4 regions of the Pseudomonas sp. 37 R 15 genome follow, and region 2 is predicted to be linked to each of the others. Evidence: predicted binding sites of a transcription regulator. Region 2 holds the regulator's gene; each other region holds the start of a gene.
What was found. Region 2 encodes sigma-54, which starts transcription at its own class of promoters, with help from an activator protein. Its sites were predicted from a motif close to ANTGGCATNNANNTTGCTNT; they were not measured.
Positions count from the first base shown of each region.

Region 1: glnA (glutamate--ammonia ligase) is a predicted target of sigma-54. The motif match lies at 2,645-2,664, and genes of this name have one in related genera.
Region 3: flgB (flagellar basal body rod protein FlgB) is a predicted target of sigma-54. The motif match lies at 1,478-1,497, and genes of this name have one in related genera.
Region 4: BFQ04_RS05130 (circularly permuted type 2 ATP-grasp protein) is a predicted target of sigma-54. The motif match lies at 5,502-5,521, and genes of this name have one in related genera.

Region 1 is NZ_CVTV01000020.1:270,254-278,119, reverse strand. Features, by position in the region: gene typA (translational GTPase TypA) at 1-836, opposite strand, end outside; gene thiI (tRNA uracil 4-sulfurtransferase ThiI) at 976-2,430, opposite strand; gene glnA (glutamate--ammonia ligase) at 2,764-4,170, shown strand; gene BFQ04_RS06475 (chorismate mutase) at 4,411-4,947, shown strand; gene glnL (nitrogen regulation protein NR(II)) at 5,312-6,397, shown strand; gene ntrC (nitrogen regulation protein NR(I)) at 6,394-7,830, shown strand.
Region 2 is NZ_CVTV01000049.1:75,552-83,417, forward strand. Features, by position in the region: gene BFQ04_RS15735 (FagA protein) at 1-316, shown strand, start outside; gene BFQ04_RS15740 (class II fumarate hydratase) at 309-1,685, shown strand; gene BFQ04_RS15745 (hypothetical protein) at 1,713-2,141, shown strand; gene BFQ04_RS15750 (superoxide dismutase) at 2,143-2,754, shown strand; gene BFQ04_RS15755 (ZIP family metal transporter) at 2,787-3,680, shown strand; gene BFQ04_RS15760 (HPr family phosphocarrier protein) at 3,718-3,990, opposite strand; gene rapZ (RNase adapter RapZ) at 4,007-4,864, opposite strand; gene ptsN (PTS IIA-like nitrogen regulatory protein PtsN) at 4,867-5,331, opposite strand; gene hpf (ribosome hibernation-promoting factor, HPF/YfiA family) at 5,341-5,646, opposite strand; gene BFQ04_RS15780 (RNA polymerase factor sigma-54) at 5,722-7,215, opposite strand; gene lptB (LPS export ABC transporter ATP-binding protein) at 7,400-7,866, opposite strand, start outside.
Region 3 is NZ_CVTV01000040.1:46,718-54,583, forward strand. Features, by position in the region: gene flgD (flagellar hook assembly protein FlgD) at 1-564, opposite strand, end outside; gene flgC (flagellar basal body rod protein FlgC) at 581-1,024, opposite strand; gene flgB (flagellar basal body rod protein FlgB) at 1,028-1,435, opposite strand; gene cheR (protein-glutamate O-methyltransferase CheR) at 1,748-2,575, opposite strand; gene BFQ04_RS12345 (chemotaxis protein CheV) at 2,619-3,551, opposite strand; gene flgA (flagellar basal body P-ring formation chaperone FlgA) at 3,627-4,385, shown strand; gene flgM (flagellar biosynthesis anti-sigma factor FlgM) at 4,526-4,843, shown strand; gene BFQ04_RS12360 (flagellar protein FlgN) at 4,892-5,362, shown strand; gene BFQ04_RS12365 (flagellar brake protein) at 5,459-6,208, shown strand; gene BFQ04_RS12370 (MFS transporter) at 6,266-7,651, opposite strand.
Region 4 is NZ_CVTV01000018.1:282,012-289,877, reverse strand. Features, by position in the region: gene BFQ04_RS05170 (DUF4398 domain-containing protein) at 1-174, shown strand, start outside; gene BFQ04_RS05165 (OmpA family protein) at 171-974, shown strand; gene BFQ04_RS05160 (aminotransferase-like domain-containing protein) at 1,227-2,666, shown strand; gene BFQ04_RS05155 (translation initiation factor 2) at 2,760-3,251, shown strand; gene BFQ04_RS05150 (YkgJ family cysteine cluster protein) at 3,411-3,665, shown strand; gene BFQ04_RS05145 (START domain-containing protein) at 3,707-4,312, shown strand; gene BFQ04_RS05140 (hypothetical protein) at 4,392-4,652, shown strand; gene BFQ04_RS05135 (ribonuclease E inhibitor RraB) at 4,864-5,205, shown strand; gene BFQ04_RS05130 (circularly permuted type 2 ATP-grasp protein) at 5,658-7,067, shown strand; gene BFQ04_RS05125 (transglutaminase family protein) at 7,106-7,866, shown strand, end outside.

The sequences.
Region 1 (7,866 bases), on a different contig from region 2:
ATACCGCTGACGCACACGATGTCGCCGGCGAAGGCTTCTTCAACGTCGATACGGTGCAGGCCGTGGTGACCCATCAGCTTCAGGATACGACCGTTGCGCTTCTTGCCGTCGGCGCCGATGGCAACAACCGGGGTGTTCGGCTTGACGCTGCCACGCGCGATACGACCAACGCCGATAACACCCAGGAAGCTGTTGTAGTCCAGTGCCGAGATTTGCATCTGGAACGGACCGTCACGATCAACCTTCGGTGGTGGAACGTGGTCAACGATGGCCTGGTACAGCGGGGTCATGTCTTCAGCCATGGCGGTGTGTTCCAGACCGGCAATGCCGTTCAGGGCCGAGGCGTAGATAACCTGGAAATCCAGTTGTTCTTCGGTAGCGCCGAGGTTGTCGAACAGGTCGAAGATCTGGTCCAGAACCCAGTCCGGACGCGCGCCTGGACGGTCAACCTTGTTGATGCACACGATCGGACGCAGGCCGGCTTCGAACGCCTTCTTGGTCACGAAACGGGTTTGCGGCATAGGGCCGTCTTGAGCGTCAACCAGCAGCAGAACGGAGTCGACCATCGACATTACGCGTTCAACTTCGCCGCCGAAGTCGGCGTGGCCCGGGGTGTCCACGATGTTGATGTGGTAGCCGTTCCAGTTGATGGCGGTGTTTTTCGCCAGGATGGTAATACCGCGCTCTTTTTCCTGGTCGTTGGAGTCCATCACGCGCTCGTCGTTGAGCTCGTTGCGCTCCAGGGTGCCGGATTGACGCAGGAGTTTGTCTACCAGGGTGGTTTTACCATGGTCAACGTGAGCAATGATGGCGATGTTACGTAGATTTTCGATCACTTGTGTATCTCGATCAGAGGATTCGGTGTGCTGACAGGTCGTGGCAGCGATTAACAGTAGAGTCAGGCCTTGCCGTTACAGCTTGACGGCAGAGTCGGGGGGCCGGTGACGCAGGCCACAGGCAAACAGCCCCGGGCTCTTAGCTCGGTCGATAAACGCGCACATTGGCATGTCCCTCACTGAGCAAATGGTGGGCATGCAGGCGACTCATCACGCCTTTGTCGCAATACAGCAGGTACTGACGGCTGTCATCCAGTTCCTTGAAACGCGCGTTCAATGCATAAAACGGCAGCGTTTGTACGTCGACGCCAGGAATCTCCAGCGGCTCGTCTTCGGCGGCATCCGGGTGACGGATGTCGACGATGATCTGGCCGGCCAGGGCTTCGCTGACTTCTTCGATCTGCACATCCTGGCCCAGCTCGTCGATGACGCGATCGATCGGGACCAGTTTGGCGTTCTCGAGCGCACGCTCCAGAATCGCCATGTCGAACTGTTGTTCTTCATACTCCACGCGGTTGCGCTTGGCGTGGGTCTTGGGGTTCACCGAAATGACCCCGCAATACTCGGGCATATGCTTGGCAAAGTCGGCGGTGCCGATTTCTTCTGCCAGGTCGATGATGTCCTGCTTGTGGCTGGCGATCAGCGGGCGCAGCACCAGCTTCTCGGTCACGCAGTCGATCAACGACAGGTTCGGCAACGTCTGGCTGGACACCTGGGAGATCGCCTCACCGGTCACCAGCGCATCGATCTGCAACTGGTCGGCGATCCGGGACGCAGCGCGCAACATCATACGCTTCAATACCACGCCCATATGACTGTTATCGACTTTGCCGAGAATTTCGCCCAGCACTTCCTCGAACGGCACGCTTACAAATAGCACGCGTTGGGAGCTGCCGTACTTCTTCCAGATAAAGTGCGCCACTTCCATCACGCCCAATTCGTGTGCACGACCGCCCAGGTTGAAGAAGCAGAAGTGGCTCATCAGGCCGCGCCGCATGATCTGGTAGGCCGCGACCGTGGAATCGAAACCGCCGGACATCAACACCAGAGTCTGTTCCAGGGCGCCCAGCGGGTAGCCGCCGATGCTGTCGTGCTGGCTGTGGATCACAAACAACCGTTGGTCGCGAATTTCCATGCGCACTTCAATTTGCGGCGCTTTGAGGGAAATTCCGGCGGCGCCGCATTCGCGACGCAGCTTGCTGCCGACGTATTTCTCCACATCCATGGAGCTGAACGGATGCTTGCCGGCGCGCTTGCAACGCACCGAAAAAATCTTGCCGGCAAGCTCACCACCGAAGTGCAGCTTGCACTTCTCGGTGATGTCGTCGAAGTCGCCCAGCGGGTACTCGTCCACTTGCAGGAAATGCGCGATACCCGGCATGCAGCTCAGGCGCTCGGTCATGTCCTTCAAGGCTTTGGCGTCGGTCAGGCGGGTTTCCAGCTCGAGATTGTCCCACACGCCGTTCACCACCACAGCCGGGTCCAGATCGCGGAGCACGGCACGGATGTTCTTGGCCAACTGACGGATGAAACGCATCCGTACCGGTCGGCTCTTGATGGTGATCTCGGGGAAGACTTTAACGATTAATTTCATGGAAACAGCGCGCGCCGGGCCTGCTGAAAAAGGGGGGCGCGGATTATAGCGGAAATCGCTCAAGGTTTAACCAGTTAATATGCATCGCATGTGCTGCGCACCAAAACAGGTCATTTTCGCCAAATAACGCTACATTGCGGTGCGCTATTTATCGCCCATTGGCCGTTTGCACCGTTATAGGGGCCATTTTGAAGCAAAAAGACCATGTTGGCGCACTGGCATGCAATTTGCTCTCTTGTGAGGCAGGTTGCCTTGGCGGAGTATCCGCGCCGGCATCACCCAAATTCTAAGGGCTAACTCCACTACCAAGCCCGAAGCCACCCGGAGGACACCATGTCGAAGTCGGTTCAACTCATCAAAGATCATGACGTTAAATGGATTGATCTGCGCTTCACGGACACCAAAGGTACTCAGCACCACGTGACCATGCCGGCTCGCGACGCGCTGGATGATGCTTTCTTCGAAGAAGGCAAGATGTTCGACGGTTCCTCCATCGCTGGCTGGAAAGGCATCGAAGCCTCCGACATGATCCTGATGCCGGACGACAGCACTGCCGTCCTCGACCCGTTCACCGAAGACCCAACCCTGATCATCGTCTGCGACGTGATCGAGCCTTCGACCATGCAAGGCTACGACCGCGACCCACGTGCGATCGCCAAGCGTGCCGAGGAATACCTGAAGTCGACCGGTATCGGCGACACCGTATTCGTGGGCCCGGAGCCTGAATTCTTCATCTTCGATTCGGTCAAGTTCAAGTCCGACATCTCCGGTTCCATGTTCAAAATCTTCTCCGAACAAGGCTCGTGGATGTCCGACCAGGACATCGAAGGCGGCAACAAAGGCCACCGTCCAGGTATCAAGGGTGGCTACTTCCCGGTTCCGCCATTCGACCACGACCACGAAATCCGTACCTCCATGTGCAACGCCATGGAAGAGATGGGCCTGGTCATCGAAGTTCACCACCACGAAGTGGCGACTGCCGGCCAGAACGAAATCGGTGTGAAGTTCAACACCCTGGTCGCCAAGGCTGACGAAGTCCAGACCCTGAAGTACTGCGTACACAACGTGGCGGATGCCTACGGCCGTACTGCTACCTTCATGCCCAAGCCGCTGTACGGCGATAACGGTTCGGGTATGCACGTTCACCTGTCCATCGCTAAAGAAGGCAAGAACACCTTCGCTGGCGAAGGTTATGCCGGCCTGTCCGACACCGCCCTGTACTTCATCGGCGGCATCATCAAGCACGGTAAGGCCCTGAACGGCTTCACCAACCCGTCGACCAACTCCTACAAGCGTCTGGTGCCAGGTTTCGAAGCGCCGGTCATGCTGGCTTACTCGGCCCGTAACCGTTCCGCCTCGATCCGTATTCCTTACGTGTCCAGCCCGCGTGCTCGCCGTATCGAAGCCCGCTTCCCGGACCCGGCAGCCAACCCGTACCTGGCCTTCGCTGCGCTGGTCATGGCTGGCCTGGACGGTATCCAGAACAAGATCCACCCTGGCGACGCCGCCGATAAAAACTTGTATGACCTGCCGCCTGAAGAGGCCAAAGAGATCCCACAAGTGTGCGGCAGCCTGAAAGAAGCCCTGGAAGAGCTGGACAAGGGCCGTGCGTTCCTGACCAAGGGCGGCGTATTCAGCGACGACTTCATCGATGCCTACATCGAGCTCAAAAGCGAAGAAGAAATCAAGGTTCGCACCTTCGTACACCCACTGGAATACGAGCTGTACTACAGCTGCTGATCCGGTAGCGCTGCTTAAGGTGGCGTGATGAAAAAGACCTCCTGCGGGAGGTCTTTTTTTTGCCTGGCGTTAGCCGGCCGGGGCGTGGCGGTCGAGCATTTTGCCGACCACCGAGGTGCCCAGACCACTGTAGAAGCGAGCTTGCTCGCGAAAAACTCCAAGACACCGCATTTCTTCAACATTTACGCGTTATCGTTAGCGACCTTCGCGAGCAAGCTCGCTCCTACAGGGGGACCTCCTTTGAAATGTCGATTCGTATTTGCCTTGATGCTTGTCAGCGTCACCGCCAGCGCTGCGCCGCCGACGCTCGAACCCTTGCTCAACAGCATCGCCGAGCGCCTGGAGATTGCCGACCAGGTCGCCCTGAGCAAATGGGACAGCCACAAGCCTGTGGAAGACAAAAAGCGCGAGCAGGAAGTGATCGCCAGCGTCATCGCCCAAGCCCCGAGCTACAAGCTTGAGCCCGCCGCGGCCGAGCAGTTTTTCTCAGCGCAGATCGAGGCAAACAAACTGGTGCAATACACCCACCTGTCCGACTGGCAGTTCCAGGGCAAGGCCCCCGACGATCCGCGCCCTGACCTGGTCAAACAGATTCGCCCGCAGCTGGATGAACTGCAAAAACGCCTGCTGCAACAACTGGCCGACTTCACCCCGCAGCGTACCGACTCGCAATGCCCGCAGTGGCTCGCCGAGGCGGTGCATGAGCCACTGAATGACCCGCTGCGCCAACTGGCGATGATCCGCGCCACCGCCGAGCTGTGCATATACAAAGGCTAGCCCTGTAAACCCAATTAAAAGTGTGGGAGGGGGCTTGCCCCTGATGGCAGTGGTTCAGTTGATGGATAGGCTGACTGACACCCTGCTATCGGGGGCAAGCCCCCTCCCACATTTGGATCGCATCCATCCCTGACAGCCTGCTCCAAGTCGCACTATATTGGTGCGACAGGTTGCACCCCTACTGCAGCCACAGCCCATTTTGGTTCGATTCTTCCCGAGCAGGCTGGCAGAACGCCACAGTTTCGCGCCTCAACCCCCTATTTCGTGGGTTTAACGCTTCTTTTCGGAGCCTTGGTTTGTTTTTTGCATTTTCCTTGTATCAGCGTGTGCCTCAAGCCTGCGCCTTGCTCCAAAAGAGGTCCCGATGACCATCAGCGATGCACTGCACCGTTTGTTACTCGACAACCTGACCACCGCGACCATCCTGCTCAATGCCGACTTGCGCCTTGAGTACATGAACCCCGCGGCGGAGATGCTCCTGGCGATCAGTGGCCAGCGCAGCCATGGGCAGTTCATCAGCGAATTGTTCACCGAGTCGGCCGAAGCCTTGAGCTCGTTGCGCCAGGCCGTGGAGCAGGCGCACCCGTTCACCAAGCGCGAAGCGATGCTCACCGCCCTGACCGGGCAGACGCTGACCGTCGACTATGCGGTGACGCCGATCCTGAGCAATGGCGCCACCCTGCTGCTGCTCGAAGTGCACCCTCGCGACCGCCTGCTGCGCATCACCAAGGAAGAGGCGCAACTGTCCAAGCAGGAAACCAGCAAGATGCTGGTGCGTGGCCTGGCCCATGAGATCAAGAACCCCCTGGGCGGCATTCGCGGCGCGGCGCAGTTGCTGGCCCGCGAGCTGCCGGAGGAGCATCTCAAGGACTACACCAACGTCATCATCGAAGAGGCCGACCGCCTGCGTAACCTGGTGGACCGCATGCTCGGCTCCAACAAGCTGCCGTCCCTGGCCATGACCAACGTGCACGAAGTGCTGGAGCGCGTCTGCCAACTGGTCGACGCCGAAAGCCAGGGCTGCATCACCCTGGTGCGCGACTACGACCCGAGCATTCCCGACGTCTTGATCGACCGCGAGCAAATGATCCAGGCGGTGCTCAACATCGTGCGCAACGCCATGCAGGCCATCAGCAGCCAGAACGAGTTGCGCCTGGGCCGTATCAGCCTGCGCACCCGCGCGCTGCGCCAGTTCACCATTGGCCACGTACGCCATCGCCTGGTGACCAAGGTCGAGATCATCGACAACGGCCCGGGCATCCCGGCCGAACTGCAGGAAACCATCTTCTTCCCCATGGTCAGCGGCCGCCCGGACGGTACCGGGCTGGGCCTGGCCATTACCCAGAACATCATCAGCCAGCACCAGGGCCTGATCGAATGTGAGAGCCATCCCGGCCACACCACGTTCTCGATCTTCCTGCCATTGGAACAAGGAGCCCCCACGACATGAGCCGTAGTGAAACTGTCTGGATCGTCGATGACGACCGTTCTATCCGCTGGGTCCTGGAGAAAGCCTTGCAACAGGAAGGCATGACCACCCAGAGCTTCGACAGCGCCGACGGCGTGATGAGCCGCCTGGCTCGCCAGCAGCCGGACGTGATCATCTCCGATATCCGCATGCCCGGCGCCAGCGGCCTGGACTTGCTGGCGCGCATTCGCGAACAGCACCCGCGCCTGCCAGTGATCATCATGACGGCGCACTCGGACCTGGACAGCGCCGTTGCGTCCTACCAGGGCGGCGCCTTTGAGTACCTGCCCAAGCCGTTCGATGTGGATGAGGCGGTGGCGCTGGTCAAGCGCGCCAACCAGCACGCCCAGGAGCAACAGAACCAGGAAGCCCCGCCGGCCCTGACCCGCACCCCGGAGATCATCGGCGAAGCGCCGGCGATGCAGGAAGTGTTTCGTGCCATCGGGCGCTTGAGCCATTCCAACATCACCGTGCTGATCAACGGCGAATCGGGTACCGGTAAAGAACTGGTGGCCCACGCCCTGCACCGTCACAGCCCTCGGGCAGCCTCGCCGTTCATTGCGCTGAACATGGCCGCTATCCCGAAGGACTTGATGGAGTCCGAGCTGTTCGGCCATGAAAAAGGCGCGTTCACCGGCGCGGCCAACCTGCGCCGTGGGCGCTTTGAACAGGCCGACGGCGGCACCTTGTTCCTCGACGAGATCGGCGACATGCCGGCCGATACCCAGACCCGTCTACTGCGGGTGCTGGCGGACGGCGAGTTCTATCGGGTGGGCGGCCACACGCCGGTCAAGGTGGATGTACGCATCATCGCAGCCACGCACCAGAACCTGGAAACCCTGGTGCACGCCGGCAAATTCCGTGAGGACTTGTTCCACCGCCTCAACGTGATCCGCATCCATATCCCGCGCATGTCGGACCGCCGCGAAGACATCCCCACCCTCGCCCGCCACTTCCTCAGCCGCGCCGCCCAGGAACTGGCCGTGGAGCCGAAGCTGCTCAAAAGCGAGACCGAGGAATACCTCAAGCACCTGCCATGGCCCGGTAACGTACGCCAGCTGGAGAACACCTGCCGCTGGATCACGGTGATGGCGTCCGGGCGCGAAGTGCACATCAGCGACCTGCCGCCGGAGCTGCTGAGCCTGCCGCAGGACTCGGCCCCCGTGACCAACTGGGAACAGGCGCTGCGTCAATGGGCCGACCAGGCCCTGGCACGCGGCCAGTCGAACCTGCTCGACAGCGCTGTACCGGCGTTCGAGCGGATCATGATCGAGACCGCGCTCAAGCACACCGCCGGCCGCCGCCGCGATGCCGCCGTGCTGCTGGGTTGGGGGCGTAACACCCTCACGCGCAAGATCAAGGAACTGGGGATGAAGGTGGATGGCGGGGATGACGACGACAGCGACGACGCCTGATCATCGCTCTCTGAGCCACTGAAAATCCAATGTGGG
Region 2 (7,866 bases):
CAATGAACCTCGCCTGATCGAACATTACCTCAATGAGGGGCGTTACCTGGCGTGTTGCACCGCGACTCACCCGTGGACAATCGCCGAAACCTCATTTCGCCTGCTCATCGACACCGCCAACGATATCGCGCTGCCGTGGCATTGGCGTGCCCTGTGTCTGGACCAGGCCTGGCGCCCGCTGCGCGATCTGGAAAAACTCTCCCACTGCGCCTGCCGGCTCAAACGCTGGCAGGCCTTTGCCTGGCAATTGGCGACCTGCCAATTGCTGCCATCCCTCTCTTTCTCCGACCTGGTGCAAGGATCAAATGATGAGTAACACCCGTATCGAACGCGACAGCATGGGCGAACTGCAAGTCCCCGCCGAGGCCTTGTACGGTGCACAAACCCAGCGCGCGGTGAACAACTTTCCGATCAGCCATCAGCGCATGCCGGCGCCATTCGTTCGCGCGCTGATTCTGGCCAAAGCCGCCGCAGCCAGGGCCAACGTCGACCTCAAGCAAATCAGTGAAGGGCAGGGCAAGGCCATTGTCGATGCCGCCCAGGGCTTGTTGGAAGGCGACTACATGCAGCACTTCCCGGTGGATATTTTCCAGACCGGCTCCGGTACCAGTTCCAACATGAACGCCAACGAGGTGATTGCAACCCTGGCCAGTCGGTTGCTGGGCGAGGTGGTAAACCCCAACGACCACGTCAACTGCGGGCAAAGCAGCAACGACATCATTCCTACCACTATTCATGTCAGCGCCGCGCTGGTGCTGCACGAGCAGACACTGCCAGCCTTGTTGCACCTGGTGCAGGTGATCGAGCAAAAAGCCGAAGCGGTCCACCCGTTCATCAAGACCGGGCGTACCCACTTGATGGATGCCATGCCGGTGCGCATGAGCCAGGTGCTCAATGGCTGGGCGCAGCAACTCAAGGCCAATATCGGCCACTTGCAGGATCTGTTGCCGGCACTGCAGGCGTTGGCCCAGGGTGGCACGGCGGTGGGCACCGGCATCAACGCCCATCCTGAGTTTGCCGCACGCTTCAGCGGGCACCTGAGCCACCTGACCAAGGTGAAGTTCACGCCGGGCAAGAACCTGTTTGCGTTGATTGGCTCCCAGGATACCGCCGTCGCCGTCTCCGGCCAGCTGAAAGCCACTGCGGTGTCGCTGATGAAAATCGCCAATGACCTGCGCTGGATGAACTCCGGTCCGTTGGCCGGCCTGGGTGAAATCGAGCTGGAAGGGCTGCAACCGGGTTCTTCGATCATGCCGGGCAAGGTCAACCCGGTAATTCCCGAGGCCACGGCCATGGTGGCCGCGCAAGTCATCGGCAACGATACGGTGATTACCGTGGCCGGCCAATCGGGCAACTTCGAACTGAACGTCATGCTGCCGATCATCGCCCAGAATCTGCTCAGCAGCCTGGAGCTGCTGGCCAACGCCAGCCGTTTGCTGGCGGACAAGGCCATCGCCAGCTTCAAGGTCAACGAAGCGAAGCTCAAGCAGGCGTTGTCGCGCAACCCGATTCTGGTCACCGCCCTCAATCCGATCATTGGTTACCAAAAGGCCGCCGAAATCGCCAAACAGGCTTATCAGCAGGGCCGTCCGGTCATCGATGTCGCCCTCGAACACACCGACTTGCCTCGCAGCCAACTGGAAGTCCTGCTGGACCCGGAAAAGCTCACGGCTGGCGGCGTGTGATCATCGACCCCGCTTTGGAGGTTCACCATGGAGCACTGGAAACGCACGATCGAACGGGCCAATCGCTGCTTTATGGCAGGCGAGCTGGTTGACGCCCGCGAGGCCTACCTGCAAGCCCTGGCCCTGGCCCAAGTGTTGTTTGAGCGCTGGGCGGATGCCGACGAAGCCGTGGCGGCTTGCGTCATCTCCCATCACAACCTGGCCGACCTGCACCTGCGTCTCAACCAGCCTGAGGAAAGCGCGGAATACCTCTGCGCCATTCACCAGCGGCTGCTGCAGACCATGCAGGACCCACGGCTCAGTCCGCCGTTGCGTGAGGCAGCGTTGCGCCAGAGCAGCAAAACCTATGTCGAACTGTTGAATTTCATCAGCGATCACGGCGAATACCCGCGCACCCATCGCTTGCTGGGCAGTGCTGCGACGCAACCGACCCCTTCTCAATATGGAGCACATTGATATGACCTACACCCTGCCGCCGTTGCCTTACGCCTTTGACGCGCTCGAGCCCCATATCGATGCGCAAACCATGGAGATTCACTACACCAAGCACCACCAGACTTATATCAATAATCTCAATGCTGCGGTCGAGGGCACTGAGTTCGCGGGCTGGCCGGTGGAGAAGCTGGTTTCCAGCGTTGAAAACTTGCCGGAGAAATTACGCGCTGCCGTGGTCAACCAAGGAGGCGGCCATGCCAACCACTCGCTGTTCTGGGCGGTCATGTCGCCTACAGGTGGTGGAAAACCCGAAGGTGTTCTGGGCCGGGCCATCGACGAGCAGTTGGGGGGCTTCGACAGCTTCAAGCAAGCGTTTACCAAGGCGGCGTTGACCCGCTTCGGCAGCGGCTGGGCCTGGTTGAGTGTGACCCCGCAAAAGACCTTGGTGGTGGAAAGCAGCGGTAACCAGGACAGCCCGTTGATGAGCGGCAATACGCCGATTCTCGGCCTGGACGTCTGGGAGCATGCCTACTACCTGCTGTATCAAAACCGACGACCGGAGTACATCAATGCATTCTATAGCGTCATCAACTGGCCCGAGGTTGCCATACGCTACCAGGCTGCATTGGCCTGACACTCACTCCAACACACGACCTAAGGCCGACCATGGGCACTGAAACACTGGCGATTAGCAGCGTGCGATTATTTCGCTATGCGCTTGGCTCCCTGCTTCTGTTAGCCGGTACGGCATTACTGGTGGCTCATGGCCTGGCCTGGCTCGACCTGGAACCGCGCATCTTGCGAGCGCTGCAGGGCGGGGCGATCTGTGCCCTCGGTACTGCGCTGGGCGCGGTGCCCGTGCTGGTGATTCGCCGTATGCCGGCGGCGTTGAGCGATACCCTGCTGGGTTTTGGCGCGGGGGTCATGTTGGCGGCGACCGCCTTTTCGCTGGTGGTGCCGGGTATCGCTGCCGCAGAAAAGCTGGGGCTCACACCCTGGGGCGCGGGTGGTTTGATCAGCTTCGGCATCATGCTCGGTGCATTCGGGTTGTATCTCGTGGACCGCCAGGTTTCAGGCGCCAGCCCGGAAGTGCTGGTGGGCACGCCGGATAAGCCGGTTATCCCGCCGCGTATCTGGCTTTTTGTGTTCGCGATCATTGCCCACAACATCCCGGAAGGCATGGCCGTGGGTGTTTCTGCCGGCGGCGGCATGGCGGATGCCGACAGTCTCGCCATGGGCATTGCCCTGCAGGACGTACCGGAAGGCCTGGTGATTGCGCTGGTATTGGCTGGGGCGGGGATGTCGAGGATCAAGGCGTTTCTGATTGGCGCTGCCTCGGGTTTGGTCGAGCCGGTCTTTGCAGTGTTATGCGCGTGGTTGGTGAGCCTTGCCGAAGTGCTGTTGCCCTTGGGGTTGGCACTGGCTGCGGGTGCGATGCTGCTGGTGGTGACCCATGAGGTGATCCCTGAGTCGCGCCGCAACGGTCACGACAAACTCGCCAGCCTGGGATTGTGCATCGGGTTTTGCTTGATGATGGTGATGGATACGGCACTGGGATAGCAGGAGCGAGCCCGTTCGCTCCTGCAAGAGGAAGGCGTTATTCACCCTCGTCGAAGTAGTTGTTGATCAACGCGACTAACGCGTCCATCGCTTCCTGCTCTTGTTCACCCTCGGTTTTCAGATGGATTTTAGTGCCCTTGCCTGCGGCGAGCATCATCATCGCCATGATGCTCTTGCCGTCGACCATCGAGTCAGGGGTACGCCCGGCGCGGATCTGGCAGGGGAACTGCCCGGCGACACCGACAAACTTGGCTGATGCGCGGGCATGCAAGCCCAGCTTGTTGATGATTTCAATTTCCCGAGCCGGCATCGCTATGGTGTTCCTTTCAGCTAAGGTCGCGGTGGCGAACCTGGACGTTCTTGAGGGTTTGTTGCAGCACCTGGCCCAGTCGCTCCGTCAGGTAGACAGAGCGGTGGTGGCCGCCGGTGCAGCCGATGGCAATGGTGACATAGGCGCGGTTGCTTGCAGCAAAGCGCGGCAGCCATTTGAGCAGGTAGGTGGAGATATCCTGGAACATCTCTTCCACATCCGGTTGTGCCGCCAGGTAGTCGATCACGGGCTGGTCAAGCCCGGACTGATCGCGCAACTCCGGTTTCCAATACGGGTTGGGCAGGCAGCGCACGTCGAACACCAGGTCGGCATCCACCGGCATGCCGCGCTTGAAGCCAAACGACTCGACCAGAAACGCCGTGCCAGGCTCCGGCTGGTTCAGCAATCGCAGCTTGATCGCATCGCGCAGTTGGTACAGGTTCAGGTTGGTGGTGTTGATCTTGAGGTCGGCCAGATCGATGATCGGCCCCAGCAGTTTGGTCTCGTCCTCGATGGCTTCGGCCAGGGAACGGTTGGCGCTGCTGAGCGGGTGGCGGCGACGGGTTTCGGAGAACCGCTTGAGCAGGGTTTCTTCGTCGGCGTCCAGGTACAGCACGTCGCAATGAATATGTTTGGCGCGCACCTCCTCGAGCAGTTCGGGAAACCGTGAGAGGTGGCTGGGTAGATTGCGGGCGTCGATCGACACGGCGACCAACGGTTGCGCCAGTTCGGTGTGGATCAGGGCGCGTTCCGCCAATTCCGGCAGCAAGCCGGCGGGCAGGTTGTCGATGCAATAGAAGCCGCTGTCTTCAAGAACGTTAAGAGCAGTGCTCTTACCCGAGCCGGAACGGCCGCTGACGATGATCAAACGCATGATTACTGCCCGTTTTGCTCATCCAGAACGACCTGATACAGCGCTTCGTTACTGCTGGCGCTGCGCAATTTATCGCGCACTTCCTTGCGGTCGAGCATGCTAGCAATCTGCCGGAGCAGTTCCAGGTGTGCATCGGTGGCTGCTTGTGGGACCAGCAGAACGAACAGCAGGTCGACCGGGGCGCCGTCGATGGCATCGAAATCGATAGGGTGATCCAGGTGCAGCAAAGCACTGACCGGTGTTTCGCAGCCTTTGAGGCGGCAGTGGGGGATGGCGATGCCGTTGCCAAAACCGGTCGAGCCGAGTTTTTCACGGGCGATCAACGCCTCGAAGACATCTTGCATTTCCAGTTCAGGCACTTGGCTGCTGATCAGGTTGGCAATTTGTTCGAGGGCTTTCTTCTTGCTGCCGCCCGGCACGTTCACGAGGGAACGGCCGGGGGTCAGGATAGTTTGAAGTTGGATCATGGGGGAGGGTTAACGACCTGTACCTTGCATCAGGTGCAGATTCTTTTCCTTATGCTTTTTGAGTTGGCGGTCAAGCTTGTCGGTGAGCAAGTCGATCGATGCATACATGTCTTCATGCTCGGCATTAGCAACCACTTCGCCACCGGGTATCTGCAGGGTCGCTTCGATTTTCTGCTGAAGCTTATCGACCTTCATGATGACCTGCACGTTGGTGATCTTGTCGAAATGTCCTTCAAGCTTCTTCAGCTTCTGTTCGACGTATTCGCGCATTGGAGGGGTGACTTCTACATGGTGTCCACTGATGTTGACTTGCATACAGCTTCTCCTTCGTTGCCAGTGCATAAAGCGGCGGGTAGGAATACCCGCCACTGGAACGCTGTGCCCCGCCCGTCACATCAAACGCTTACGCTCGCTGGAAGGCGCGATCCCAAGGGACTCGCGATACTTGGCGACGGTTCGACGGGCGACCTGAATGCCTTGTGCCTCCAGTAAACCAGCGATCTTGCTGTCACTCAACGGCTTTTTCTGATTTTCCGCGGCAACCAGTTTTTTGATGATCGCGCGGATCGCCGTGGACGAGCATTCGCCGCCTTCGGAGGTGCTTACGTGGCTGGAGAAAAAGTATTTCAGCTCATAAATACCCCGTGGGGTATGCATGAATTTTTGCGTGGTCACCCGCGAAATCGTCGATTCGTGCATGCCGACCGCCTCGGCGATGTCATGCAGTACCAGCGGTTTCATGGCTTCGTCACCATATTCCAGAAAGCCGCGCTGGTGCTCGACGATCTGGGTGGCGACTTTCATCAGGGTTTCGTTGCGGCTTTGCAGGCTCTTGATGAACCAGCGCGCTTCCTGCAACTGGTTGCGCATGAAGGTGTTGTCGGCGCTGGTATCGGCGCGGCGCACGAAACCGGCGTATTGCGGGTTTACCCGCAGGCGTGGCACCGACTCCTGGTTCAATTCCACCAGCCAGCGCTCGTTGTCCTTGCGCACGATCACATCAGGCACGACATACTCGGCTTCGCTGGACTCGATCTGCGAGCCCGGGCGAGGGTTGAGGCTCTGGACCAGTTCGATGACCTGGCGCAGTTCGTCTTCCTTGAGCTTCATGCGACGCATCAGCTGGCTGTAATCGCGGCTGCCCAGCAGGTCGATGTAATCGCTGACCAGGCGCTTGGCTTCAGCGAGCCAGGGTGTCTTGGCCGGCAGTTGGCGCAGTTGCAGCAACAGGCACTCGCTGAGCGTACGGGCGCCAATCCCGGCGGGCTCGAATTGCTGGATGCGGTGCAGGACGGCTTCGATCTCGTCCAGCTCGATATCCAGCTCCGGGTCGAACGCCTCAAGAATTTCTTCCAGCGTCTCGTCCAGGTAACCCTGGTTATTGATGCAATCGATCAGGGTGACGGCGATCAGTCGATCGGTGTCGGACATCGGCGCCAGGTTCAGTTGCCACAGCAGGTGACTCTGCAGGCTCTCGCCGACGGACGTACGGGTGGTGAAGTCCCATTCGTCATCATCATTGCTGGGCAGGCTGCTGGCGCTGGTCTGGTAGACGTCTTCCCAGGCGGTATCCACGGGAAGCTCGTTGGGAATGCGTTCGTTCCATTCGCCGTCCTCGAGGTTGTCCACCGTCGGGGCGGTTTCCTGATAGGACGGTTCCTGTACGTCGGGATTGGGCTTTTGCTCGATGTTGTCGGCCAAAGGGTCTGTGTTGTCGAAGTCGTCGCCTTCTTCCTGGCGTTCGAGCATCGGATTGGACTCCAGGGCCTCCTGGATTTCCTGTTGCAGGTCCAGGGTCGACAATTGGAGCAGGCGGATGGCCTGTTGCAGCTGCGGTGTCATCGTCAGCTGCTGGCCCATTCTCAGGACTAGCGATGGTTTCATGGCAGGGGCTTAACACCTTATTCGCCGGCGCAATGCGCCATCCACGACAGGGCGCGCGAGCGCCAAACATAAGCAAATTATATGCCTGAAATCAGGGCCTTTGCCTAGAGCGCGGTAACAATAAAAAAACCGAGGTTTTCATTGACTCGCTCGCACTCTCACCAATGGCCCGATATCACCGTGTCTACAGGCGGAACTCGTGACCCAGATAAACTTCTTTCACCAGTTCGTTGGCCAGGATCGTCGCGGAATCACCTTCGGCGATCAGTTGCCCATCGTTGACGATGTAAGCGGTTTCGCAGATATCCAGGGTTTCACGCACGTTGTGGTCGGTGATCAACACACCAATGCCCTTGGCCTTCAGGTGATGGATGATCTGCTTGATATCGCCCACCGAGATCGGATCGACACCGGCAAACGGTTCGTCCAACAGGATGAATTTCGGCGCGGTGGCCAGGGCGCGGGCGATCTCCACACGACGACGCTCACCACCGGACAGGCTCATGCCGAGGTTGTCGCGAATGTGGTTGATGTGGAATTCCTGCAGCAGGCTTTCCAGCTCCTTGCGGCGGCCGTCGCGGTCGAGTTCCTTGCGGGTCTCGAGGATCGCCATGATGTTGTCGGCTACCGACAGTTTGCGGAAGATCGACG
Region 3 (7,866 bases), on a different contig from region 2:
GGTGGAAGCCGCGAAGGTGTATGTGCCGGCTGGAGCAACTTCACCTTTGTCGTTCTTGCCATCCCAGATAAAGTCCGACGAACCCGCGCTCTGGGCGCCCATATCGAGGGTGCGCACCACGTTGCCGTCCTTGTCGGTGATCTTGATCGAGACATTGCCCGTCGCCGCCGTCACCGCCACCGAACCGGTCATGCTCTTGCTGGTATCGACCAGTGCCTTGTCGGTCTGGGTGATGATCGAACGTCCCACCAGCGACGAAGCCTGCAGCGCCTGCGACGAGCTGAAGTTGCTCGATATGTTGTTTACCGAGTCGTTCAGGGTGTTGATGCCTTCCAGGCTGCTGAACTGCGCCAACTGGGCCACGAACGCACCGTTATCCTGTGGCGACAACGGGTTCTGGTTTTTCAGCTGGGTAACCAGCAGTTGCAGGAATGCATCCTTGCCCAATGCCTGGTTGCCGGTGGCAGCCTTGGAAACATTCGCTACATTGTTTGACGCGTCCTTGACCTTGGAGTTGAACAGGTCCTGGACTGCCGTGTTGTTCGACGTATCAACGATGGCCATTATTCGGCGCCCCTTATCACTGACCCAGGGTCAGGACCTTCTGCATCATGGTTTTGGCGGTGTTCATCATTTCCGCGTTGGTCTGGAACGAACGACTGGCGGAAATCATGTCGGCCATCTCCTCGACCACGTTGACGTTGGGGTAGTAGACATAACCCTTTTCGTTCGCAGCCGGATGGTTCGGCTCGTAACGCGCTTCGAGGTTGCTCTGGTCTTCGACCACACCCAGCACCTGCACGCCTTGCCCGGCGGCATCCTGGTTCTGGAACAGCGAATCACTGCCGCCGCTCTGGCCGCCCTGGAACATGGTGGCGAACACCGGATGACGGGCGCGGTAAGTCTGGTCAATGCTCGAAGACACGGTCTCGGCGTTGGCGATGTTACTGGCGACGGTGTTCAAACGCGTGGTCTGCGCGCTCATGCCACTGCCGGCAATATTGAAAACACTGGACAGGGACATGGCTTATTCTCCACGCAGGGCTGACATCAGCCCTTTGAATTTGCTGTTGAGCAGGGTGAAGCTGGCCTGGAAGTTCACCGAGTTCTCGGCGTAGTTCGATTGTTCCAGTTGAGCATCGACGGTGTTCTGGTCGATCGACGGCTGCATCGGCGTGCGATACCGCAGCGACTCATCACCACTGCTCAAGCCTTGCGCTTCGATATGACGGCTGTTGGTCATGTTCAAGGCGAAGGTGCCGTTTTTGGTTTTATCCTGCTGTGCGGCGAGCACGGCGGAGAAATCCAGATCCCGAGCCTTGTAGTTCGGGGTGTCGGCGTTGGCAATGTTGTTGGCCAGGACTTCGGCACGCTGGGCGCGGAAGCCCAGGGCTTGTTCGTGGATACCGAGCGCTTTATCGAAGCTGATGCTCATGGCGGAAACCTTTTGGCTGACCTGCTGTTCGTTAGCAGGGTTATAGCAAGGTGCATGCCAATGTAACCAAGCCCCGTATATCAAGGGCTCGCAGGGGATTTGCCGGCGGCAATGCCAGAAAAGCGGCAAGTGCTTTCCGCGTGGCGCCAGTAAAGCGGCAATGGAAGGATTGCCGCTACCGTTGAAATTGCCGCGAAACAAATGTGGGAGGGGGCTTGCTCCCGATAGCGGTGTGTCATGTCATGAATAGCTGACTGACCCACCGCCATCGGGGGCAAGCCCCCTCCCACATTTTTTACCGGGTAAACGTTGTTATTTGGCCTGGTAGATGATTCCCGGGCTGCACTGCACCATCTGGTAGTGATCCGGCAAGCCGTTCAAGGCTTCCGAAGCGCCGAGGAATAGATACCCGCCGCGCTTGAGCGTGCCATGGATGCGCAAGAGGATGTCCTTCTTCACTTCGGCCGAGAAGTAAATCAGCACGTTGCGGCAGAACACCATGTCGAACTTGCCCAGGCTGGCGTAGCTGTCGAGCAAGTTGAACGAGCGGAACTCGACGCGGCTCTTGATCGGCGCCTTGATCGCCCAGCGCCCTGCCCCTTTCGGGTCAAAGTAGCGCTGCAAGCGTTCCTGGGACAGGCCTCGGCCCAGGGCCAGGCTGTCGTACTCACCGGTCTTGCAGTTGGTGAGCATACTGCCGGACAGGTCCGTCGCCACAATTTGCGCGCCGGCTTTCAGCTGGCCCATGTTGGTCCGCTCGAACTCGTCGATGGACATGGAGATCGAATAGGGTTCCTGTCCCGAGGAGCATGCCGCCGACCAGATACGCAGGCGCTGACCCGGGCTGGCCTTGATGGCTTCCGGCAGCACTTTGTTCTTGAGCACCTCAAAGGGGTAGGTATCGCGAAACCATAACGTTTCGTTGGTGGTCATGGCATCGACCACCATCTCCTTGAGCCCGCTGCGCGGCTGCCCCTGGATCCGCTGAACCAACTCACCCAGGGATTTTATGCCCTGCTGTTCCATCAGCTTGTTGAGACGGCTGGATACCAGGTACTGCTTGTTTTCACCAAGCAATATGCCACAGGCTTTTTCCAGGAAGACCCGGAACTGTTCGAAATCCAAATTACCCGTAGACAATGGTACCGCCTCTTAAATCGTGTGACCGCCAGGAGAAATGCCCCTAGCCGTGATCTGCTGCCTTGATCCGGTCGACTACCCGGGATGCGAGGTCATCAGGCCGGAATTTGGCCAGAAAGTCATCTGCACCGACCTTCTTGACCATGGCCTGATTGAATACCCCCGACAACGAAGTATGCAGGATGATGTGCAATTTTTGCATGCGTGGATCGTTGCGTATTTCCGCCGTGAGGGTGTATCCGTCCATTTCCGGCATTTCAATGTCGGAAATCATCATCAGGAATTCTTCTTCCGGCTTCTTGCCCTCGTCCACCAACTTGCGCAGGTAATCCAGGGCTTGGCGACCGTCATTGAGGGCTACCACGTCCACGCCGACGGTTTGCAGGCAACGCGTGACCTGCTTGCGCGCGACAGAGGAGTCATCCACGGTCAACACGCGCAGGGATACCGCCTTGTGTGCCGTCTCGGCATCCACTACCCCGACGGAAATCGTTTCCGAGGTGGGCGCGACTTCGGCGAGGATTTTCTCCACGTCGATGATTTCCACCAACTGGTTATCCACCCGCGTCACCGCCGTCAGGTAATGATCGCGCCCGGTGCCCTTGGGCGGCGGATGAATCTCTTCCCAGTTCATATTGACGATACGTTCCACCGAGCGCACCAGAAACCCCTGGGTCTTGGTGTTGTACTCGGTAATGATCACGAACGGGCTCTGGCGGTCCTGCAAACCGGCGGAGCCGGTGGCCATTGCCAAGTCAAGAATGGGGATGGTCGCGCCGCGGATATTGGCCACGCCGCACACCACCGGACTGGACTTGGGCATGATCGTCAGCTTGGGACACTGCAGCACTTCACGCACTTTAAACACGTTGATGCCGTACAGCTGCTTGCCGTCCAGGCGAAAAAGCAACAACTCCAGGCGATTCTGCCCTACCAGCTGCGTGCGCTGGTTTACTGAATCCATTACACCTGCCATGCCCAGACTCCTAAATCCCAGAGGTACGATGCGTACCCAACACTAAACGGCACGAGCTTTGCTATTTGGTTGGCTATGGATATTAAAACGACAGTTTCCCGACGCGCTTGCCGCTCAAAGTATCGCAGATTGCTCTGCGCCGCGATGGCGCTGCTTGTCTGGGGCGTCACGGCCCGCGCCGACAACGTCACCCTGCCTGATCTCCTTATCGGCGTCACCCAGGGCTTTCTTGAATACACTGTAGAAGATTATCTGGAGACCACCCAGACACCGGGCCGCTATGAGATCCAGGTCAACTCGTTGGACCCGCGCCTGCGCATGCCGATGTGTGACAAGGAATTGACAGCCACCCTGGAAAGCCCGGCCCAGCCCATTGGCCGTGTCACCGTAAAAGTACGCTGTGAAGGCGCCTCGCCCTGGACTGTTTTTGTGCCGGCTCAAGTCAAATTGTTCCGCGACGTTGTCGTGGTGGCGCGACCGTTGAAGCGCACCGGCATCATCGGCTATGACGATGTCGCACTGCGTGAACGGGATATCAGCTTGATCAATCAGGGTTACCTGACCTCCCTGGACCAGGCGATCGGGCAGCGGCTCACCCGACCAGTGGTCACCGATCAGGTGATTACCCTGGTGCATCTGGAGCAGGCCGAGGTCATTCGTAAAGGTGACCAGGTAGTGATTTCCGCCAGCAGCGGCGGTTTGAACGTGAGAATGCCTGGGGAAGCGCTGTCCAACGGCGGCATGAGCGAGCAGATTCGCGTCAAGAACCTCAACTCCAACCGCGTGATCAAGGCGCGGGTGACGGCCCCTGGCCAGGTCGAGGTAGCGTTATAGATTACTGGTATGGGGCGCTAGGTTTTCCTACACTGTGCATGGAATGTTCCGTGCGGAGATTTATTGTCATTCGCGCCTAAAGTTTGTCCGGGTATTGCCGAAAACATGGCAAGCGTCCACATACCCAGAGGTTTTTTATCATGGTCATTGATTTCAATCGTTTAAACAGCACCCAGCCCTTGCCGGGCAATACGCGCACCAGCGGTGCCAAGGACAGTGTTGAAGCCAAACCCCTGCCCGCCAAGGCAGAACAGGCGAGCGCGAGCCAGAGTGGGGAATCGGTACACCTGAGCAATGAGGCTCAACAGTTGCAGAAGATCACTGACTCGCTGCGCGATCAGCCGATTGTGAACAAAGCCCGCGTGGCCGAGTTGAAACAAGCCATCGCCGATGGCACTTATACAGTCGACAGCAACCGTGTAGCCAGCAAGCTGCTTAACTTCGAAGCCGAGCGCTAGGCACAGGCCTGCGCTGGGCTTCTGGACGCTTAAAACCCAAGGCCAGCCATGCACCACGACGAACATTTGCTCCAACTGATCCTTGATGATCTGGCGCCGACGCAACAACTGCTCGAGCTGCTTAAAGAAGAGTCCCTGGCCCTGTATGGCCGGGATATGCCCTTGCTCGAAGAAATACTCGCGCGCAAACAGTCGCTGATTGTGCTGCTTGAACAGCACGGCAAGAAGCGCAGCGAGATTCTTATCAGCCTGGGCCTGCCTGCCGATCACGACGGCCTGGCACAGTTGGCAAGTCATTCCTCGGTCGGCGATCAGTTGCTGACGCAAAGCAAAGCGCTCAATCACCTGCTCACCCAGTGCCAGGAAGCCAACCTGCTCAACGGCCAGTCGATTCAGCTTCAGCAAGCCACCACGGCCAATCAGTTACGTATTCTTCACGGCGGTGAGCCCCCGGCCCTGTATAACGCCCAAGGTTCCACTTCACGCCTGGTCAAGCCAAGCACCCGCAGCCAAGCCTGACAACGGTTCCAAAGCGCGGCCTATCCAAGGTGCGCTACATACTGGCAAAATGCCGGTTCTTGCGTGTAGTCGTATTTTCCTGGAGATGGAACAACCGTGTTCAACACCCTTAATGCGGAAGATGCACCGCAGCCACCCAAGGTCCTTACCACACCTTTGGAAATCGCCAGCACGCTGCGGATGCTCCAGGAAAGCCATGATCCACTGATCATCACTTTCCACGAACGCAGCCAACGCTTCCAAAGCTACCTTGTGGACATCGATCGGGACAGCAAGACGCTGGTACTGGACGAAATGATTCCGCGTGACGGTGAACGTCACCTCGAAAATGGCGAACCCTTCCGCATCGAAGGTTTTCATGATGGCGTCCGGGTTGCCTGGGACAGTAACGGCACGCTGAGCATCAGCGAGAAGGACGGTCACCGTATCTACAGTGGCAGCATGCCCAGCGAGGTGGTCTATCATCAGCGTCGTGATGCATTCCGCGCTGCCCTGAAGTTGGCGCAATTGGTCAATATCGAACTGGGTGGCGAAAAGCTCAAGGCGCCGATCAACGGCAAGTTGCTCGACATTTCCGCCACTGGATGCAAATTGCGCTTTGAAGGCGACATCGCCGAACGCCTGCAACTGGGGCAGGTCTACGACCGCTTCATCGCCGCGCTGCCATTCGGCAACATGACGACTGCTGTCGAGTTGCGTTACCTGCATTTCGAAGACAGGATCAACATCACTTTTGCCGGCGTGCGCTTTCATAACATGAGCGGTTTGGTGCAGCGCCAGGTAGAACGCTTTGTGTATCAACTGCAACGCGAAGCTCGGCGCTTCGACAAGGACGACGACTTTTAAGCCTTGACGCTGAAGGAAAAAACGGGCAGCTCCTGACAGGACCTGCCCGTTTTTCGTTCAGGGGCGCGCTCTGCTCAAGTCATGGGGATGGTCTTGCGGGTCTGTCGACTCAGGCGCAATCTCGGCAGCCGGCTCGTCGACGGCTGGTTCGACGGCTGGTTCGGGGTCTGATTCAGGCACAGTGGCCTGCATCTGCTCCTGTACCACCTGTTCATCTACCCGCGGGTCAAGCGCAGCCACCAACGGCGAACTGGACATACTGTCAGGCATCGCCACGTGATGCAGCGGCGCATCGTCTACCTGATGCAAGTTGGTCACCGCCTTCGGCCGTATACGCCATACCAGGATCAACGCACACAGGCTGAAAAACGCGTACAGCATCTGGCTGCCGAACAGCTTCATCACCACACCCGCCAGAAGCGGGCCGATACTGGCACCCACGCCGTAAGTCACCAGCAACATGGCGGTCAGCGATACCCTGCGATCACCTTCTACATGGTCGTTGGAAAAAGCCACAGCCAACGGGTACAGACAAAACTGCACAAGTGAACAAAAAAAGCCCGCCACGAACAGCACTTCCAACGGGACCTGAGTCATGATCGCCAAGGGTAATGCTGCCACCGCCAGGCACAACGCAAAGCAGCGGATCAGCAATGCGCGGTCATAGCGGTCGGACAACCAGCCCAGGGGCCATTGCACGAGCAGTCCAGCAAAAATGCAGGACCCCATGAACAAACCGACTTGCTCGGTCGTCAACCCCTGCTGTGAGGCATACAGCGGTGCGAGACCGTAGAACGAGCCCACGATCAGTCCAGCCCCCAGCACCGTGCTGAGGGACTGTGGCACGCGCTTGATAAAGAAACGCGGCTCCATCGGCGCCGGATGCAGCGGCGCCGGGTGAATACGTCGGGTCATGGCCACCGGCACCAGGCACAGGGAAAAGCACAGCGCGACCAGCATCAGCAGTTCAAGCCCCAGATGGGGATGCATCACCAGTATCAGCTGGCCCAGCACCAGACCGAGGTAGGACGCGATCATATAGCCGCTGAACACTACGCCACGCTGCTTGGCCTCCGCCTGCTCATTGAGCCAGCTTTCAATGACCATGTACTGGCACATCATCCCCAGGCCCACGATCACCCGCAGTACGATCCAGGCAGGCAGCCAATCGATCAAACCGTGGCCCAGCACAGCCGCGCCGACGATCCCGGCGCAGGTAGCGTAGGCGCGTATATGCCCGACACGAGCGATCAGGCGGTGCCCGATCTTGCCGCCCAGCACCAGGCCAAAGTAGTTGGCCGCCATGAGCGCACCCACCCACAGGCTGTCGACATGGTCGGCCGCCAATCGCAAGGCTAAATACGTACTGAGCAGGCCGGAGCCGATCAGCATCATCAAGGAGGCGAAATAAAGGGCTCGAAAAGATTTCCAGATCTGGCGCATCGGCGTTCCGAGCGGCTCCTTGCAGTGAGGGGACAGGGCTATCGCATGATAGTCCGCGGTGGTCGAGTCCGGACAGGCGGCAAGAGCCTTTTCCGGGGATTATTTTGCTTAACCGCTCAGACACTGACCGCGTGGCGGCGAGGTACATAGCGTGGAGATAAATGTACAGCGCACCACCTGTGAACCTGGATCATGCGCAAGGTTCGACTGGTGTT
Region 4 (7,866 bases), on a different contig from region 2:
AACATGGCCGACCAGTCCTACAAACATGCACGCATGCGCGCCGAACAGGCTGAGCTGGATGCGCGCCTGGCCGAGGCCAAAGTGCTGACCGGCAAGAGCCAGGAACAATTGAATGTGGTCAACACTCGCATCGCGCGCCTGCGCAAGCAGTTGCAGTTGGGAGAAGCCCAATGATCCGCAGTGTGAGTGTGGCGTTGCTGCTCAGCGCTGCGGCGCTGGGCGGCTGTGCCAGCCAGCCCAGTAGCGAGCAGGCGTTGCAACAGGCCGGCAGTGACTTTCAGTTGGTCAAGGAAGACGCCAATGTATTGCGTTTCGCGCCCAAGGATGTGATCCGCGCCGGGGAGTCCCTGGCGCGTGCCGATCGCCTGTCCAGCTATTGGGGCAGCGGCGCCGACGTGGTGCATTACGCCTACCTGAGCCAACGCTACAGTGCCATCGCCCGCGAACACACCGAGCAGGGACTGAACGCCGAGCGCCTTGCCAAACTCGAGTTGGAACGCCAGCGTCTGCAATTGGCCTTGCGTGAAAGCAAGTTGGCCAGCGTGCAGCAGCAGGGCAAGTGGGTCGAACAGCAAATCGCCAGCCTGACCACCCAGACCGACCGTGGCCTGGTGATGACCCTGGGCGATGTCTTGTTCGATACCGGCGAAGCCGAGTTGCAGAATTCGGCCAACCGTACAGTGTTGAAGGTCGTGCAGTTCCTGCAGCTGAACCCAAGGCGCAAGGTGCGTATCGAGGGTTACACCGATGATACCGGGGGCGAACGCGACAACCTGAACCTGTCCCGTGACCGTGCCCAGTCGGTGGCAGATGTGCTGATTGACCTGGGAATCGACGAAAAACGTATCCAGGTCGAGGGCTATGGCGACAAGTACCCAGTGGAGGCCAATGCTTCCGAACGTGGCCGTGCGCAGAACCGCCGGGTGGAAATTGTGTTCTCCGACGAAAAAGGCCAACTGGGCGCCGCTCGCTAAGCGCCCGGCGCAGATCAGAATGTGGGAGGGGGCTTGCCCCCGATAGCGGTGGTTCAGTTGGAACATTTCTGACTGACACACTGCTATCGGGGGCAAGCCCCCTCCCGCATTTCGTCAGGTGTACGCCCTTACAGTTTTTTCTGTCACTGCGGCCCGTGCTCGACTATTGTGGCAACTGTCCCCGTACACTTCTAAACTGTGCCGGTATGTTTCACACAAAAATAAAATGCCCGTGAAATCGAGTGCTGCGTCATGACCAATCTGTTGCTCTACCAACGTATTGCCCAGCAATTGGCTGAGGACATCCGGCGTGGTGTTTATCAGCCGGGGGAGCGCGTGCCTTCGGTGCGCAAGATGAGCTCCCAGCTCAACGTGAGCCATGCCACGGTGCTGCAGGCCTATGCCAACCTGGAAGATCAGGGGCTGATCAGGGCGCGGCCGCAATCGGGTTATTACGTGCACCAGACACCGGCACTCACGGCGCCGACGCCGGATATCGCGCGGGTTGAACGTCCGGGGTTGGTCACCCGCAGCAGCATCATCCAGCAAGTGCTGGTCGAGTCGCGGCGCGAAGGCGTATTCCCCCTGGGCGCGGCGGTGCCGAGTGTGGATTACCTGCCGGTACGGGCATTGCACCAGCAACTGGCCAAGGTCACGCGCTTCCAGAGCCCGCGCGCTTTCAGCTACATGTTCAGCCCGGGCTTTGAACCGCTGCGCCGTCAGGTGGCGATTCGCATGCGCGATGCCGGCGTGGTGGTGGACCCCAGCGAAGTGGTGATCACCCACGGCTGCGTCGATGCGTTGCAAATGTCCCTGCGCGTGCTGACGCGCCCCGGCGACCTGATCGCCGCCGAGTCACCGACCTATTACGGCTTGCTGCAACTGGCCGACCTGCTGGGCCTCAAGGTTATCGAGATCCCCAGTGACCCGGCCACCGGCATGAGCCTGGAGGCCCTGCAACTGGCCGCCAACCAGTGGTCGATCAAAGCGTTGGTGCTGACCACGCGCCTGAGCAATCCGTTGGGCGGGACCATGCCCGAAGAGCGGCAGAAACAGTTACTGCGCCTGGCCTCGGATTTCGATATCCAGATCGTCGAGGACGATATCTACGGCGAGCTGATGTTCGAACTGGGCCGCACCAAGGCCCTGAAAGCCTATGACCGTCTTGACCGGGTGATCTATTGCTCGAGTTTTTCCAAGACCTTGTCCCCCGGCGTGCGCATCGGCTGGATGATTGCCGGCAAGTACCAGCAGGAAATCCAGCGTTTGCAGATGTTCAGCACCCATTCCGCGTGCAGCGTCACCCAGATGGGCGTTGCCGCTTACCTGGAGAATGGCGGTTACGACCGGCACCTGCGTTACATCCGCCAGGAATACCGCAAGAACCTCAGCGCTTTTCAACTGGCGGTGCAGCAGTATTTCCCCGAAGGCACACAGATGACACGCCCGACCGGCGGCTTTATTTTGTGGGTCAGTTTGCCAGGAAGGGTCAATACCCAGGAACTGCACGTGCGCGCCCTGCAACAGGGCATCAGTATCGCGCCGGGGCTGATTTTCAGTAATACGGAGCAGTTCAACCACTGTATCCGGCTCAATTGCGGCACCCCGTGGAACCGCGAGGCAGAGCGTGCGCTGATGACCCTGGGCATGCTTGCCAGCCAGTTGTGCCAGGAGACGGCGGCGGGCTTTTGAGCGGGGCAATGGGGACAAGATTGATCTGCGTGCTTGTCATGCCCCGCACAACAAGCGAGCATATGGCCTTCTGCCGTTAATGCTGTTGGCGATATGAACTCTATTTTTCGCGCTGTCTGGATGGTTGGCTTGTTAAGCCTATGCAACGTTGGCACTGCGCTGGCGGCGTCGCCCGTCAAGCAATCCCAGCCTGGCGCAAGCGCCGAGCAGAATGCTGCTGCGCAAAAACCGGCAGCGGTAAAGAAAGCGCCACAGACGAAGAAAAAAACCGCCAAGTCAAAAAAGCGCGCACCGATTGCGAGCAAGTCCAAGTCCGCTCGTGAAGTCGCCCAGACCAAACTGCCACCGGCACAGTTGGACCTTTCCCTGCCATCGGACATGGTCAGGCTGTTGCAACCCATCGGCACCATGCCCAAACCCAAGAGCGTGCCGTTATTGCCGCCCATGTTCGGTGACAAACCTTCCGACAACAGCGCGTTTCAAATCAATGGCCGCTTGCTCAGCAACGAGATGAAGCTGCAATTGCGCAACGAAGAACGGCGTGATGTGGAAGGTGCCGCGCTGGATTTCGAATTCAAGCAATAAACGTTCTATCCCAGTGACCCACGGCCCCGACCATCTGTCGCAGACTGGTCAGTCACCTTGGTTTTGTGCGAAAAACCCCTGTTGGACCATTTTAAAACGGCTGTTTAAGGGCGTACTCTAGCCCGGCCATCCCATTGAGTCGTCGAGGACCTGCTGGTCATGAAATGCCGTGAAGGCTGTGGCGCCTGCTGCATCGCTCCCTCCATCAGTTCGCCGCTGCCGGGAATGCCCCAGGGCAAACCTGCCGGCGTTCGCTGCCTGCACTTGTCGGTCGAACAACTGTGCCAGTTGTTCGGTCAACCGGAGCGGCCGGCGGTGTGCAGCGATTTCAAGGCAGATATCGACGTCTGCGGCACCGACCAGACCGACGCGATCCGCTTGATCGGCTGGTGGGAGCAGATGACGGCGGCTTGATGGGCTTTACTATCGGAACTTCAACAATAAGGAATACATCGATGGGTTCGCTGAAACGAATGGCTGTGGTCTGCGGTTTTACAATGATGTTCGCTGGCGCCGCCCAGGCCGAGGATTGGCAAGTGGCCAAGGACGAGGACGGGATCAAGGTATCCCTGAGTGAAGTGGCCGGTTCCAAGTACAAGGCCTATCGCGGGGTGACGGTGATCAAGGCGCCCTTGGCGAAGATTGTTGCGCTGCAGGAGGATGTAGCGGGCGCCTGCAAGTGGATTCATGAGTGCAAATCGCAAAAGCTCGTCGACAAGAAAGGCGATGAGGCCTGGACCTACACCCAGTTCAAGGCGCCGTTCCCGGTGACGGACCGTGATTCGTATATCCATGTCACTACCACCAAGTCCGCTGACGGCGCCGTCACCCGCAAACTGGAAGGCGTACCGACCTACAAGCCCGAAGAAAAAGGCTATGTTCGAGTCGCCCAGGTGGAAGGTGCCTGGACGCTGGTGCCCAAAAGCGCCAACGAAACCGAAGTGACCTACCAGGTGCACACCGAGCCAGGCGGCAGCGTGCCATCGTGGTTGGCCAACAAGTTTGTGGTGGACGCGCCGTTCAACACCTTGAAAGCCCTGAAGGAACACGCCGAGAAGTAAACGCGGCGAATCCTGTGCCTCCTGTCTTGAGTGGAACGTTTGGTAAACCCTCAAGGTCCAGATAGATGTGAGCCCACACATGGGTTTTATCGAGGAGGCACCGATGCCGAAGTGGAACATTTCTTTCATCAATGACCGTGGTGAGCCGGTAGTCGAGCAATTTGACTGCGATCATGAGCCGACGCTGGAAGAGGCTGCACAGATGGTGCGGGTACGCGTGTCGCCGGTATTGGAAAAGTTGGACCTCAACGATCTTGCCGATCGTGTTCCCGAGCCGACGGTCAAGAGCTTGCACGACCAAAATGGTATCAAAGACCTCAAGGTCGAACCCGCCGCCTGAATATTCCCTATACGCCATCCTTGCGCCTCTGGTGCAGCTGGTAGCTTCGCGCTACTCTGCAATCGAGATCAGCGAATCAATCGCTAAGGTCTGGTCTTGTCAGCTACATGCTTGTTTTCCTGCGGTCGTCATTGCCGTGGTACCCGCGCCAGTAGCGCGCGGGCTTCAGGAAGCACGGAAAGTCTATCCATCAGTCTGAGGAGGACGTTTCATGAGCACAGCCTATCAAGAAGACATCAGCACCAACGTTCTGCGTCGCATGAAAGAAGGCGGCTTCGACTTCTCACGCTTTCACCCCATCGAGTTCTACGCCATTTTTCCTGATGAAGAACGGGCGCGCAGGGCTGCGGGTCGATTTCGTGGAGAATCGCTGAACGCCCAGGTCAGTGCACGCGACGACGGTGCCTGGTACCTGGAACTGAGCAAAATCATGTCTGCAACCTACGACGGTATAGGAGACTTCGAGCAGGACTTTGAGGCAGTGGTAGAGCCGCTTGGCGGGATCATCGAAGGCTGGGGCGTCAAGCAGGAGGTGCGTGGGTTACCCATGTAGCGTTTATGAGCAACACAGCGCATCGGCTGACCTTTGGGTCGGCCGATTTTGTTTGGGCTGCCGTAAGTGTTCGGCACTTGCATCGCGCTGTGCGTGCACCCAAAAAAAAGCCACCCGAATAGGGTGGCTGAAAGGGAAGATCGAGGAGCTGATCAATACACGAGTTGACACGGTACTGGCTGTGCAGAGGGTTTAGCTGTAGGACATGTCCTTTTCAGCTGATGGAGACGATTATCCGCAGGTGTAGGCGGGCAGTGAAATCAACTCTGACTATGCTGTTGATAGTCAGAGGTCGCATTGCCATGAAGCGTGCGTCCAGGCTCCGGTCATGCCGCGCACCAGGACGGTGCAGTGAAAATTCCCTAGTAGTGCAGCTTTCTGATTTTTAAGTGTTTATGCCGCTGGCACGGGCCTTGCGAAGGTCCTTGCGTCCGGGTGACAAGGAGTACGGCATGATTCGCACTTATTACGATGAAATGTACGATGGAGCAGGGCAGGTCCGGCCTCATTACCGCTTGTTCGCCCGCTGGTTGGCCGACACCCCTGCTGAACTGCTGGCCCAGCGTCGGCGCGAGGCTGACTTGCTGTTCCATCGTGCAGGGATCACGTTCACGCTGTATGGGGACGAGCAGGGGACCGAGCGCTTGATTCCCTTCGACACCATCCCCCGCAGCATCCCGGCGAGCGAATGGCGAACGGTCGAGCGCGGCTGTATCCAGCGGGTCAAGGCGCTGAACATGTTCCTCGCCGACCTGTACCACGAACAACGCATCATCAAGGCCGGGATCATTCCCGCCGAACAGGTACTGGCCAACGAGCAATACCAGTTGGCGATGCAGGGCCTGGACCTGCACCGTGATCTGTATGCCCACGTCTCCGGGGTCGACCTCGTTCGCGATGGCGACGGCACGTACTACGTACTGGAAGACAACTTGCGTACGCCGAGCGGCGTCAGCTACATGCTCGAAGACCGCAAGATGATGATGCGCCTGTTCCCGGAGCTGTTCGCGGCCCAGCGTATCGCGCCGATTGATCATTACCCCAACCTGTTGCTCGACACCCTGAAAAGCGCCAGCCCCCTGGATAACCCCAGCGTGGTGGTGCTGACCCCGGGGCGCTTCAACAGCGCGTTTTTCGAGCATGCCTTCCTCGCCAGGGAAATGGGCGTGGAGTTGGTCGAAGGCGCCGATTTGTTCGTGCGCGATGATCGCGTGTTCATGCGCACCACCGACGGGCCCAAAGGGGTGGACGTGATCTACCGCCGTCTCGACGATGCATTTCTCGACCCGCTGGCCTTCAACCCGGCCTCGATGCTCGGCGTGCCGGGCCTGCTGGCCGCCTACCGCTCGGGCAATGTCGTGCTGGCCAATGCCATCGGCACCGGGGTGGCGGATGACAAATCGGTCTACCCCTTCGTCACCGAGATGATCCGTTTTTACCTGGATGAAGAACCGATCCTGCAGAACGTTCCGACGTTTCAATGCCGTAAGCCCGACGAATTGTCCCACGTCCTGGCCAACTTGCCCGAGTTGGTGGTCAAGGAAACCCAAGGCTCCGGCGGCTACGGCATGCTGGTGGGCCCGGCGTCCACGGCGGTGGAAATCGAAGCCTTCCGCGCACGCATCAAGGCCAAGCCCCACGCCTACATCGCCCAACCCACCCTGTGTTTGTCCACCTGCCCGACGTTTGTTGAAAACGGCATCGCCCCACGGCATATCGACCTGCGCCCGTTCGTGCTGTCCGGCAAGGAAACCCGCGTAGTGCCCGGTGGCCTGACCCGCGTGGCGCTGCGCGAAGGTTCGCTGGTGGTCAACTCGTCCCAGGGCGGCGGCACCAAAGACACCTGGGTGGTCGAGGATTGATCTGTGTTGCTTAAAAACTGTTCCCACCTGGAGGCGGCATGAGACTCTCCATCAGCCACGAAACCACCTACCACTACGAAGATCAGGTGCGCGCCAGCATTCAGTATCTGCGCCTGACGCCCCACGACAGCGAGCGCCAGCACGTGCTCAGCTGGCAGCTCGACCTGCCGCGCCCTGTGCGGGCGCAACTGGACCCGTTCGGCAATATTCTGCATGTGCTGACGCTGGACGAACCTCACGACTCCATCATTATCGGCGCCCGTGGCCAGGTGGATATCGACGAGCTGCTCGAGGCCGAACACGAGAGCCAATCGGCCTTCCCGTTCCTGCGCTGCACGCGCCTGACCGAGCCCGACGAAGCCCTGCGCAGTTTTGCCCGGCAGCACTGCCATCAGCGGCGCGACCGCACGGCCTTGATCGACCTGATGCAGGCCTTGAACCAATCGATGCGCTACACGCCGGGCGCCACCCAAGTCGACACCTGCGCGGCCGAAGCCTTCGCCGGCCACGCGGGCGTCTGCCAGGACCATACCCATGCGTTCCTGGCCTGCGCGCGCAGCCTGGGCATTGCGGCGCGATATGTATCAGGCTATTTGTACACCGAAGACAGCACGCACCTGGCCAGCCATGCCTGGGCCGAAGCCTGGCTGGACGACGCCTGGTACAGTTTCGATGTGACCAACCAGTTGGCCCGGCCGGAGCGGCACTTGAAGCTGGCCGTGGGCCTGGACTATCTGGACGCCTGCCCGGTGCGCGGCATGCGCCGTGGGGGCGGGCATGAGCAGATGCATGCCAAGGT